3 regions of the Bradyrhizobium sp. 45 genome follow, and region 1 is predicted to be linked to each of the others. Evidence: predicted binding sites of a transcription regulator. Region 1 holds the regulator's gene; each other region holds the start of a gene.
What was found. The regulator LexA, encoded in region 1, represses DNA repair genes until DNA is damaged. The targets are predictions, from matches to a motif close to TGTTCNNNNTGTGTTCNG.
Positions count from the first base shown of each region.

Region 1 (3,274 bases):
CGGCTGCCTGTCGGCGGTGATCTGCGCCTTGTGCTCGCGCTCGGTGACCGACTGAGTCACCGGCAGTTGCAGCACCGTCGCGCGCTGGCCTTCGACGAGCTGCGTCACCAGCACGTATTTGCCGTCGGGGAATTCGATCGCATCATGATGGCGGTCGGGAACGTGCGGATCGATCTTGCCGAACTTGCCGACGCGGGAATTGATGGTGCGCGTCCAGATCCAGCGATTGTCGTAGCGGACGTCGTCGGCGAAGGCGAGCTCCGTCCCCGGCAGCAGGCAGACGGCGACGGACGGATCGGCTGCAGAGGCGAAGCCGCGCGTCGAGGTGCCGCGGAAGCTTGTCGTGACGATCGTCTCGCCGACTTCGGCGGGGCGCGACGCGACGGCATGTAGGCTGTAGTCACACATCGGGTGCTCCTCATGCTGGGATAGCAACCCGCGTCTCTTATCGAGGCGCAGGCCTCTATCAGAGTGGAAGCACGAACGCTGTGCTTGGTTGTGGGCAAATCTGCGGCTGGCTTCCGCAAGCCGCGATCACATTATCTTTCCCGAATTCAATAGGAACAAAGCTCGCCGCGATGCATTCGGGAGGCGCGTACGCGAACATTGCCAACTTGGCTGCAACGGCCGAACTTGACCGCTGGTCGCTGTTTCCTCGAACAACCGAGCCGCGAAGCGGTGCTGCTTGAAGCGGTGCTGCTTCGTCGGCGTGGCGAGGAGCCAGCGTTGGAGGAGGGGCCGGATAGTCTGTGCAGAACCAGAAAGGCTATCCAGCCGGAGCGGACGATGATCCGCTCCAATCTCTGACCGGCGATGCCGATCGGAAGCGCGCGAGGCGCCAAGCACCTCCGGCATGAAGTGCTTCCGATATGAAGTACTGCCGATAGAAAGACTCCCGGTATCAGTACTTCCGGTAAAGCCCGATCAGCTTGCCCTGAATCTTCACCCGGTTGGGCGGCAGGATGCGGACCTCATAGGCCGCGTTGGCGGGCTCGAGCGCGATCGAGGCGCCGCGACGGCGGAAGCGCTTCAGCGTCGCTTCCTCGTCGTCGATCAGCGCCACCACGATGTCGCCGGTATCGGCGCTCTCGTTGCGCTGGATCAGGGCCATGTCGCCGTCGAGAATGCCGGCTTCGACCATCGAGTCGCCGCGCACTTCCAGCGCGTAATGCTCGCCCGAGCCGAGCATGTCAGGCGGTACGCTGATAGTATGGCTGCGGGTCTGCAACGCCTCGATCGGCGTGCCGGCCGCGATGCGGCCCATCACCGGCACCGCGACGGGACGTTCGCCCTCGTCAGCGGGCAGGCTCGCGCTCGCACGCACCTTGCCGAGATTGCCCTCGATGACGCTCGGCGTGAAGCCGCGGCGGCTGCCAGCGGCTGCCTGGAGCTCCGGCAGCTTGATGACTTCAATCGCACGGGCGCGGTTGGGCAGGCGTCGGATGAAGCCACGCTCCTCGAGCGCCGTGATCAGGCGATGGATGCCCGACTTCGAGCGCAGATCGAGCGCATCCTTCATCTCGTCGAAGGAGGGCGGCACGCCGCTTTCCTTCAGACGTTCACTGATGAACCGCAGAAGCTCGTATTGTTTGCGCGTTAACATCTCGACCAAAGTCCCCCGGTTGATGTCGTCCGATTCCGAGACGCTGAATTCGGCCATAAGCCGCTGCATGCTCGAAACAAATCATGAACAGACACTATATGTTCGATACATGTTCCGCAACTGCTTAATTTACCGTGAACAGAGCAAAGTGCGCGGAACGCGCGTTGCGGGGGCGCTCAGACGGGGAGCCGCAACACTTCGCAAGCCGTGCCGGCTTCGGCCTTCGGCGCGAATGGTGCGCGGACGAGAAGTACCTGTGCTGCAGCGAGATTCGCAAGCAGCGAAGAGTCCTGATGATTGACGGGAACAACGACGCGTGTGCCATCGTCACGCTCCTCAAGATGCGCGCGCAGATAGTCCTCGCGCTGGTCGTTGGCGCCGACGTCGCGGCCGAGCACGGCGCGTTCATGGCGATGGTGAATCACTGAACGGCCCGACAGGGCGCGAATCAGCGGCACCATGAACAGGAAAGCGCACACGTAGGACGATACGGGATTGCCCGGCAGGCCGATCACACCCATTGCGCCGAGTCGCCCGTGCATCATCGGCTTGCCTGGCCGCATCGCGATCTTCCAGAACGCCATCGCGATGCCTTCGTCCCGCAGTGCCTGCTGGACCAGATCGTGGTCGCCGACCGATGCGCCGCCGGTCGTGATCAGGACGTCGGCGCCGCTCTCGCGGGCGCGGCGGATGCCGGCGGTGGTGGCCTCGAGCGTGTCGGCGGCAATACCGAGGTCGATGGTCTCGGCGCCCTCGCTGCGGGCGAGCGCGTGCAGGGCGTAGCCGTTGGAATAGACGATCTGGCCGTGGCCGGGCGTGGTGCCCGGCATCACCAGCTCGTCGCCGGTGGCGAGAATCGCGACCTTCGGACGCCTGACAACGGCAAGGTGCGGATGATTCATCCCGGCGGCGAGCGCGAGGTCTCGCTCGGTCAGACGGCTTCCCTTGCGCAGGAGCACGTCGCCCTCGCGGAAATCGACGCCGGCGGGGCGGATGTGCCGGCCGGCGATCGCGGCTTCCTTGATCGTGATGCGCTTGCCGGCGGCGACCGTGTCCTCCTGGATCACGACGGCGTCCGCGCCAAAGGGAACGACGCCGCCGGTGAAGATCCGCACGGCCTCGCCGGCTCCGACCGTCCCCTCGAACGGTCGGCCCGCTGCGACTTCGCCGATGACGGTGAGCTCCGAATCGATCGTCGCGGCGTCGGCCGCGCGCACCGCGTAGCCGTCCATCGCCGACATCGCTTGCGGCGGCTGCGTGCGCCGCGCCACGACGTCACGCGCGAGCACGCGATGGTAGGCCTCGTCGAGGGAAATCATTTCTTCCGGCAGCGGCTCTGCACCCGCCAGCACCGCGGCAAGCGCGTCAGAAACCGGCATCAAGGCCACGGCGAAAACTCCTGCTCGGCACGTTCGGGCGAATGTTCCGCACGTCTTCTAGCCGAGCGCAGGCGCAGAGGCAAAAGCGGCTGAGCAGGCACAGTCATCCCGCCCCTTCACATTGTTCCGGAAGGCAGGATCAAGCGCGTCGCGGCATGATCCGAAGGAGGTCACAGATCGGCAGGAGAGTGGTCATGGAAGCGACGAAAATCATGGCAAGGCGAGAACGCGCCATGGCCTGAATCGATCAGCTCCCTGCCTGCCCGGGAGTTACGTCGGGCGCCTTGGATCC
Region 1 is NZ_JADPIX010000100.1:137,804-141,077, reverse strand. Features, by position in the region: gene IVB42_RS15610 (hypothetical protein) at 1-408, opposite strand, end outside; gene lexA (transcriptional repressor LexA) at 902-1,603, opposite strand; gene glp (gephyrin-like molybdotransferase Glp) at 1,780-2,991, opposite strand; gene IVB42_RS15595 (hypothetical protein) at 3,230-3,274, opposite strand, start outside.

Region 2 (3,274 bases), on a different contig from region 1:
GAGATCGACGAAACCGGGATCCTGATGGCTGAAGCCGTTGTGGTCCTGACGCCAGACATGCGAGGTGAGCAGATAGTTGAGCGAGGCGATCGGTCGCCGCCACGGCAGATGCCGGGTCACCTTCAGCCATTTGGCGTGCTGGTTGAACATGGAATCCACGATGTGGATGAACGCCTCGTAGCAGGAGAAGAAGCCGTGTCGGCCCGTGAGCAGGTAACCCTCTAACCAGCCCTGGCAGAGATGCTCGCTCAGGACTTCCATCACGCGTCCGTCCTGGGCGAGATGCACGTCGTAAGGTTTTGTCGGCTCCATCCAGACGCGTTCGGTGGCCTCGAACACCGCATCGAGCCGGTTCGACGCAGTCTCGTCCGGGCCCATGATGCGGAAGTTGCGGGCCTCGGTGTTGAGGCGGATGACGTCGCGCAGGAATTTCCCGAGCTCGCGGGTTGCCTCCGCCACGACGCCGCCCGGCTGCGCTACTTCGACGGCGAAACTGCGGAAGTCCGGCAGCTTCAGCTCCTTCTTCAGAAGGCCGCCATTGGCGTGCGGATTGGCGCCCATGCGGCGATTGCCTTCGGGCGCGAGCGCCTGGAGCTCGGCAATGAGCGCGCCGTTCGCGTCGAACAGCTTTTCCGGCTCGTAGCTGCGCATCCAGTCTTCGAGAATCTTCAGATGCGCCGGGTTCTCGCGACAGTTCGCGACGGGCACCTGATGCGCCCGCCAAAAGCCCTCCACCTTCTTGCCGTCGACTTCCTTGGGGCCGGTCCAGCCCTTCGGGCTGCGCAGCACGATCATCGGCCAGCGCGGACGTTCGACGCTCTTGCGGCCGTCGCGGGCGTGCTGCTGGATCGACCGGATGCTGACGAGCGCGACGTCGAGCGCGTCTGCCATGGCCCGGTGCATCAATTTGGGATCGTCGCCCTCGACGAACAGCGGCTCGTGGCCGAGCCCGCGGAAGAGATCGCGGATCTCGTCGTCGCGCATCCGGCCGAGCACGGTCGGATTGGCAATCTTGTAACCGTTGAGATGCAGGATCGGCAGCACCGCGCCGTCATGCGCAGGATTGAGGAATTTGTTGGAGTGCCAGGACGCGGCGAGCGGGGCGGTCTCGGCCTCGCCGTCACCGACGACACAGGCGACGATCAGGTCGGGATTGTCGAAGGCCGCGCCATAGGCATGCACCAGCGCGTAACCGAGCTCACCGCCTTCGTGGATCGAGCCCGGCGTTTCCGGCGCCGCGTGACTCGGGATGCCGCCGGGGAAGGAGAATTGCCTGAACAGCTTGCGCAACCCCTCGGTATCGCGCGCGATATCGGGATAGAGCTCGCTGTAGCTGCCTTCGAGATAGGTGTTGGCGACCATGCCGGGGCCGCCGTGCCCGGGACCGCAGACATAGATCACGTTCAGGTCCAGCGCGCGGATGATGCGGTTGAGATGGGCATAAATGAAGTTCAAACCGGGCGTCGTGCCCCAATGGCCGAGCAAACGCGGCTTGATGTGCTCGGGCCGTAAGGGCTCGCGCAGCAGCGGATTGTCGAGGAGATAGATTTGCCCAACGGAGAGATAGTTCGCGGCGCGCCAATAGCGGTCGAGCAGATCGAGGTTGCTGCTCGCTGCGGCCAATTGTTGTTGATTTGTCATGTTCTTGCCGACCTTCACCCAACGATCGTCATCAACCATGTTCCGCGACGATCGATCCCTCCCGTGATCAAACGGAATCGTGGTCACGCTGGTGTTGCGTGAAGTCAAAAACCCCCGCCCGAAATTTGGGCAGCTCGACTGTGCATGGGGTTGTTTTCACGTTTTTTGTTTGTGTTCTTGATTTGTTCCTTTGGCATGCTATCTTGGCTTCATGAGTCCAGCATCCTCTCATGCTCTCAAGCACCCGCCGGTCACGGCGCCCTCCGAGCCGGCGGGTGCGCCTTCTGACTTCCCTGAGCTGGCGGTCGCCATCGACCGCCAGCGCAGGCGAGGCCGGGGCGCGCAGTCCAACGCCAGCGGCCGGTTTGAGGCCGAGGCGCGCGTCGCATTCGACGATGGCTGGCAGAGCCTTGAAGAACTGCCCCCGTTCAAGACCACGGTCGGGATCGACACCTCGCGCAAGGTGATCACCCGCAACGAATCTCCCGACATCGGCTTCGATCGTTCGATCAATCCCTACCGCGGTTGCGAGCACGGCTGCGTCTATTGCTTCGCGCGGCCGACGCATGCCTATCTCGGCCTGTCGCCGGGGCTCGACTTTGAGTCGAAGCTGTTCGTGAAGCCCGAGGCGCCGGCGTTGCTCGAGAAGGAGCTTGCGGCGCCGGGCTACGAGCCGCGGATGATCGCGATCGGCACCAACACCGATCCCTATCAGCCGATCGAGCGCGAGCGCAAAATCATGCGCGGCATTCTGGAGGTGCTGGAGCGCGCCGGCCATCCCGTCGGGATCGTCACCAAGTCGGCGCTGGTCGTGCGCGACATCGACATTCTCGCGCGAATGGCCAAACGCAACCTCGCCAAGGTCGGGATCTCCGTGACCTCGCTCGATCCGAAACTAGCGCGCACCATGGAGCCGCGGGCGTCCACGCCGCCGAAGCGGCTGGAGGCACTGAAGCAGCTTTCCGAGGCTGGCATTCCGACCACCGTCATGGTCGCGCCCGTGATCCCCGCGCTGAACGATTCCGAGATCGAGCGCATCCTGGATGCCGCCGCCCATGCCGGCGTCAAGGAGGCCTCCTACGTGTTGCTGCGGTTGCCGCTCGAGGTGCGCGATCTCTTTCGGGAATGGCTGATGGCGAACTATCCGGACCGGTATCGCCACGTCTTCACGCTGATCCGCGACATGCGCGGCGGCCGTGACTACGATGCGAAATGGGGCGAGCGCATGAAGGGCACCGGCCCGATGGCCTGGACCATCGGCCGCCGCTTCGAGATCGCTTGCGACAGGCTCGGGCTGAACAAACGGCGCGCCAAGCTGACGACGGATCATTTTGCCAAGCCGAAGCGGAACGGCGATCAGCTCAGCCTGTTCTGAGGGACGAAGTGAGAGAGGCGTCTATGAGTAAGGAACCGCCAGCTCCTATCCCGCGGCTGACCGTCATCACGCTGGGCGTGAACGACATCCGCGCCAGCATTGCCTTTTACGACGCGCTCGGTTTCTCGCGCCGGCTCAAGGTAACCGGCGAGACCGTTGCGTTCTATGACACCGGCGGTCCGGTGCTCGCGTTGTTTCCCTGGGATCAACTCGCGGTCGACGCCAAATTGCCTGATCATCCGAGGCCATCGACGTTCC
Region 2 is NZ_JADPIX010000151.1:64,366-67,639, reverse strand. Features, by position in the region: gene IVB42_RS36810 (phosphoketolase family protein) at 1-1,641, opposite strand, end outside; gene IVB42_RS36805 (PA0069 family radical SAM protein) at 1,853-3,016, shown strand; gene IVB42_RS36800 (VOC family protein) at 3,040-3,274, shown strand, end outside.
Region 2: the regulator LexA is predicted to act here: its motif matches at 1,814-1,831, upstream of IVB42_RS36805 (PA0069 family radical SAM protein).

Region 3 (3,274 bases), on a different contig from region 1:
GATCTGCTTGGCCATCGGCGAGACGTTGTTGTTCATTTCCTTGTCGACGGTCTCGTCGGTGCAGTGCTGCATGGTCATCTCGGGCACCGGCGTGCCGGTCCGGACCATCTTCAATTCCCACAGCCCTGCCTTACGCACCGGCAGGTCGTCAGCGCGAGCGCTGCCTGCCGACAACACGAGGCAAAGGGCGGAGCCGAGCAAAGCGAGTTTGCGCGTCATGTGGGAAGTTCCCGGCTGAGAGGTAGCGGCGTGCGAAAGCGCCTCAGTAGAGCGTGCGGATCGGCTGGTCGGCGGCGCCATAGGGCACCCAGCGGCAGGAGAACGAGATGTAGCCGCCCTCATAGGCCTGCACCGCCAGGAATTTGGCGACTTTGCCATAGCGCGCGCAGTGATCGACCGCGACCTGCCGCGCATCGACCTGGGTTGCCATCGAATAGGCGATGATGCCGCCGGTGTCGTTGCCCTTGAACGGAGGCACCGGAAGCAGATCGGCATGCGCCGACTGGCTCGCCATCATACCCAAGGCAAGTAGGCCCGCGGCCGCAATGATTCGCATTCCCGTCACTCCGATTGGTTGGCGGCAGTTTACGGTGTCGGCGCGGCGGTGGAAAGAACGGATGGCCGGTCCAACGCAGCATTGCGGTCAACTCGTCGGCAAGTGTTGCCGCGCTGCACTTGACCTCCCCCGGCCTTCACGGCACCGTCCGACCCTTGCAGATCATGCTGTCTGGATCATCCATGCGCGCCTCGACCTTCCTGAAATCGCTCCGCTTTGCCGCCGTGCTCGGCCTCCTGTTCGGGGCGCTGTCGCTCGGCGAGGCCAGGGCCGCCAATCCGCTGGAGCTGAATTTCTGGCTGAGCGGGCCGCGCTATGACGGCAACGTCTCCGAGTGCGACAGGGCGCTGCCGACGATCGCGACCCAGTTCTGGGAGAAAGAAAGCGCGTTCTGGAATTCTTCGTTGAAGATCACCGGCTTCGCCGCAGTTCACGAGACCGCGTTCCGGCCTTGGGCATCCGACAACATCCCGCGCCGCTATTGCACCGGCGAGGCCATGCTCACGGACGGCAAGATGCGCAAGGTGCATTTCTCGATCGTGGAGGATGGCGGCTTCGCCGGCTACGGCCAAGGCGTCGAATGGTGCGTGGTCGGGCTCGACCGCAACTGGGCCTACAACCCGGCCTGCCGCGCCGCCAAACAGTAATTGAAACGTTCTGATCCGGACCGATCAGGCGGCCGAACGACGGTCACCCGCATTTTGTTCTTGAAATGTTCTTATCGCCTGCTAGGCTTGTCTGCACAGTCTAGTTGAGGGGCGTCGCCATGTTTCATTCCAGATTGCATTCGTTCTCCCGCCTGATGATCTCGCTGACGCTTGCGGCCGGGCTGGCTGCGCTGGCCGATGGCGCAAAGGCCCAGGACAAGCGGCAGAACACGCCCGGCGAATTCGATTTTTATGTGCTGTCACTGTCTTGGTCGCCCTCTTTCTGCGAGGAGGCGGCGGAGCGCGGCGGCCGCTCGCAGACCCAGTGCAGCGGACGGCCCTACGCTTTCGTGGTGCATGGTTTGTGGCCGCAATATGAGAGCGGATTTCCGGAATATTGCCAGCGGCCCTCGCCGCGGCTGAACCGCAGCATCGTCTCCTCCATGCTCGATCTGATGCCGGCGCCGGGGCTGATCTTCAATGAGTGGGACAAGCACGGCACCTGCTCGGGGCTCGCTGACCGCAGCTATTTCGAGACGATCCGCAAGGCGCGCGCCGCGATCAAGATTCCAGCCGAATATCTCGATCTATCGCAGGCCAAGACCGTGGCGCCGGCGGAGGTGGAGGAAGCCTTCATCAAGGCCAATCCGGGCCTCAGCAATGCCGCCGTCTCGATCACCTGCAACCGGACGCGGCTATCGGAAGTCCGCATCTGCCTCAGCAAGGACCTGCAATTCCGCGCCTGCGAGGAGATCGACGGCCGCGCCTGCCGCCGCGACCAGGTGACGATGCCGCCGATCCGGGGTGGCTAGCCCAGGCGTCGTGCCTCTTTGCTCGGGCCGTCACGTGGCGTAGTGCTCTTGCATGAATTACCGCCACGCCTTCCATGCCGGCAACTTCGCCGATGTCATCAAGCACATCGTGCTGACGCGCATCATCACCTATCTCCAGGACAAGCCGGGTGCGTTCCGCGTCATCGACACCCATGCCGGCGCTGGCCTCTACGATCTCGAAAGCGACGAAGCGCGCCGGGGCGGCGAGTGGCTGACGGGCATTGCGCGGCTGATGCAGGCGCGGTTGTCGAACGACGCCATGGCGCTGACCAAGCCCTATCTCGACATCGTCCGCGCCTTCAATCCGAAGGGCGAGCTCAAGGCCTATCCGGGCTCGCCGCTGATCGCACGCGGCCTGCTGAGGCCGCAGGACCGCCTCTTGCTCTGCGAGCTCGAGCCGAAGGCGCGCAAGGCGCTGATCGGCGTACTGCGCCGCGACGAACAGGCCCGCGTGGTCGACCTCGACGGCTGGATGGCGCTGCCGGCTTTCGTGCCGCCGAAGGAACGGCGTGGGCTCGTTCTGATCGACCCGCCCTTCGAGGCAAAGGACGAGTTCGAAAAGCTCGCAGAGGCCTTCTCGGCGGCTTTCGCGAAATGGCCGACCGGTATCTATGTAATCTGGTATCCCGCCAAGAGCCGACGCGCCACCGACACGCTGGTGCAATCAGTGGCGCGGCTCGCAGCCGCAGCAAAACCGCCGGGAAAATGCCTGCGCCTCGAATTCAGCGTGGCGCCGCAAGCCGACGGCGCAGCCCTCACCTCCAGCGGGCTCTTGATCGTCAATCCTCCTTACACGCTGCACGGCGAACTCAAGACGATCCTGCCGGAGCTGGAAATGCCGCTCGGCCAGGGTGGCGCTGCCAGATTCCGGTTAGAGGTGCCGAGACCGTAACACTCCGGCATTCTTGGGAAAAATATGCAGGAGCGGTAGTCAATCTGCAGAGAACCGTATTATGCTGTTGCAGTGACTGGCTTTACGTTCCGCTTCCGCGAATGGTTGCGGCGGAGTGAAGGCCTAAGAAAGATCCAGTCGGACCGAATGGTCTGCCGAAGGATGGCCAGCTCCCGGGCTTCGTAAGGCCCGGTCATGTCGTGACGCGCGTCTGCGTCACGACGGAGGAGCAATGAGGGGGAGTTTCCCGATGGCCATGACGGGAACGGTCAAGTTTTTCAACGGTGAGCGCGGCTACGGATTCATCAAACCGGACGACGGGGGCCGCGACGTCTTCGTACATATT
Region 3 is NZ_JADPIX010000122.1:705,621-708,894, reverse strand. Features, by position in the region: gene IVB42_RS23735 (DUF3617 family protein) at 1-219, opposite strand, end outside; gene IVB42_RS23730 (hypothetical protein) at 263-556, opposite strand; gene IVB42_RS23725 (hypothetical protein) at 739-1,203, shown strand; gene IVB42_RS23720 (ribonuclease T2) at 1,323-2,015, shown strand; gene rlmJ (23S rRNA (adenine(2030)-N(6))-methyltransferase RlmJ) at 2,068-2,928, shown strand; gene IVB42_RS23710 (cold-shock protein) at 3,179-3,274, shown strand, end outside.
Region 3: the regulator LexA is predicted to act here: its motif matches at 1,259-1,276, upstream of IVB42_RS23720 (ribonuclease T2).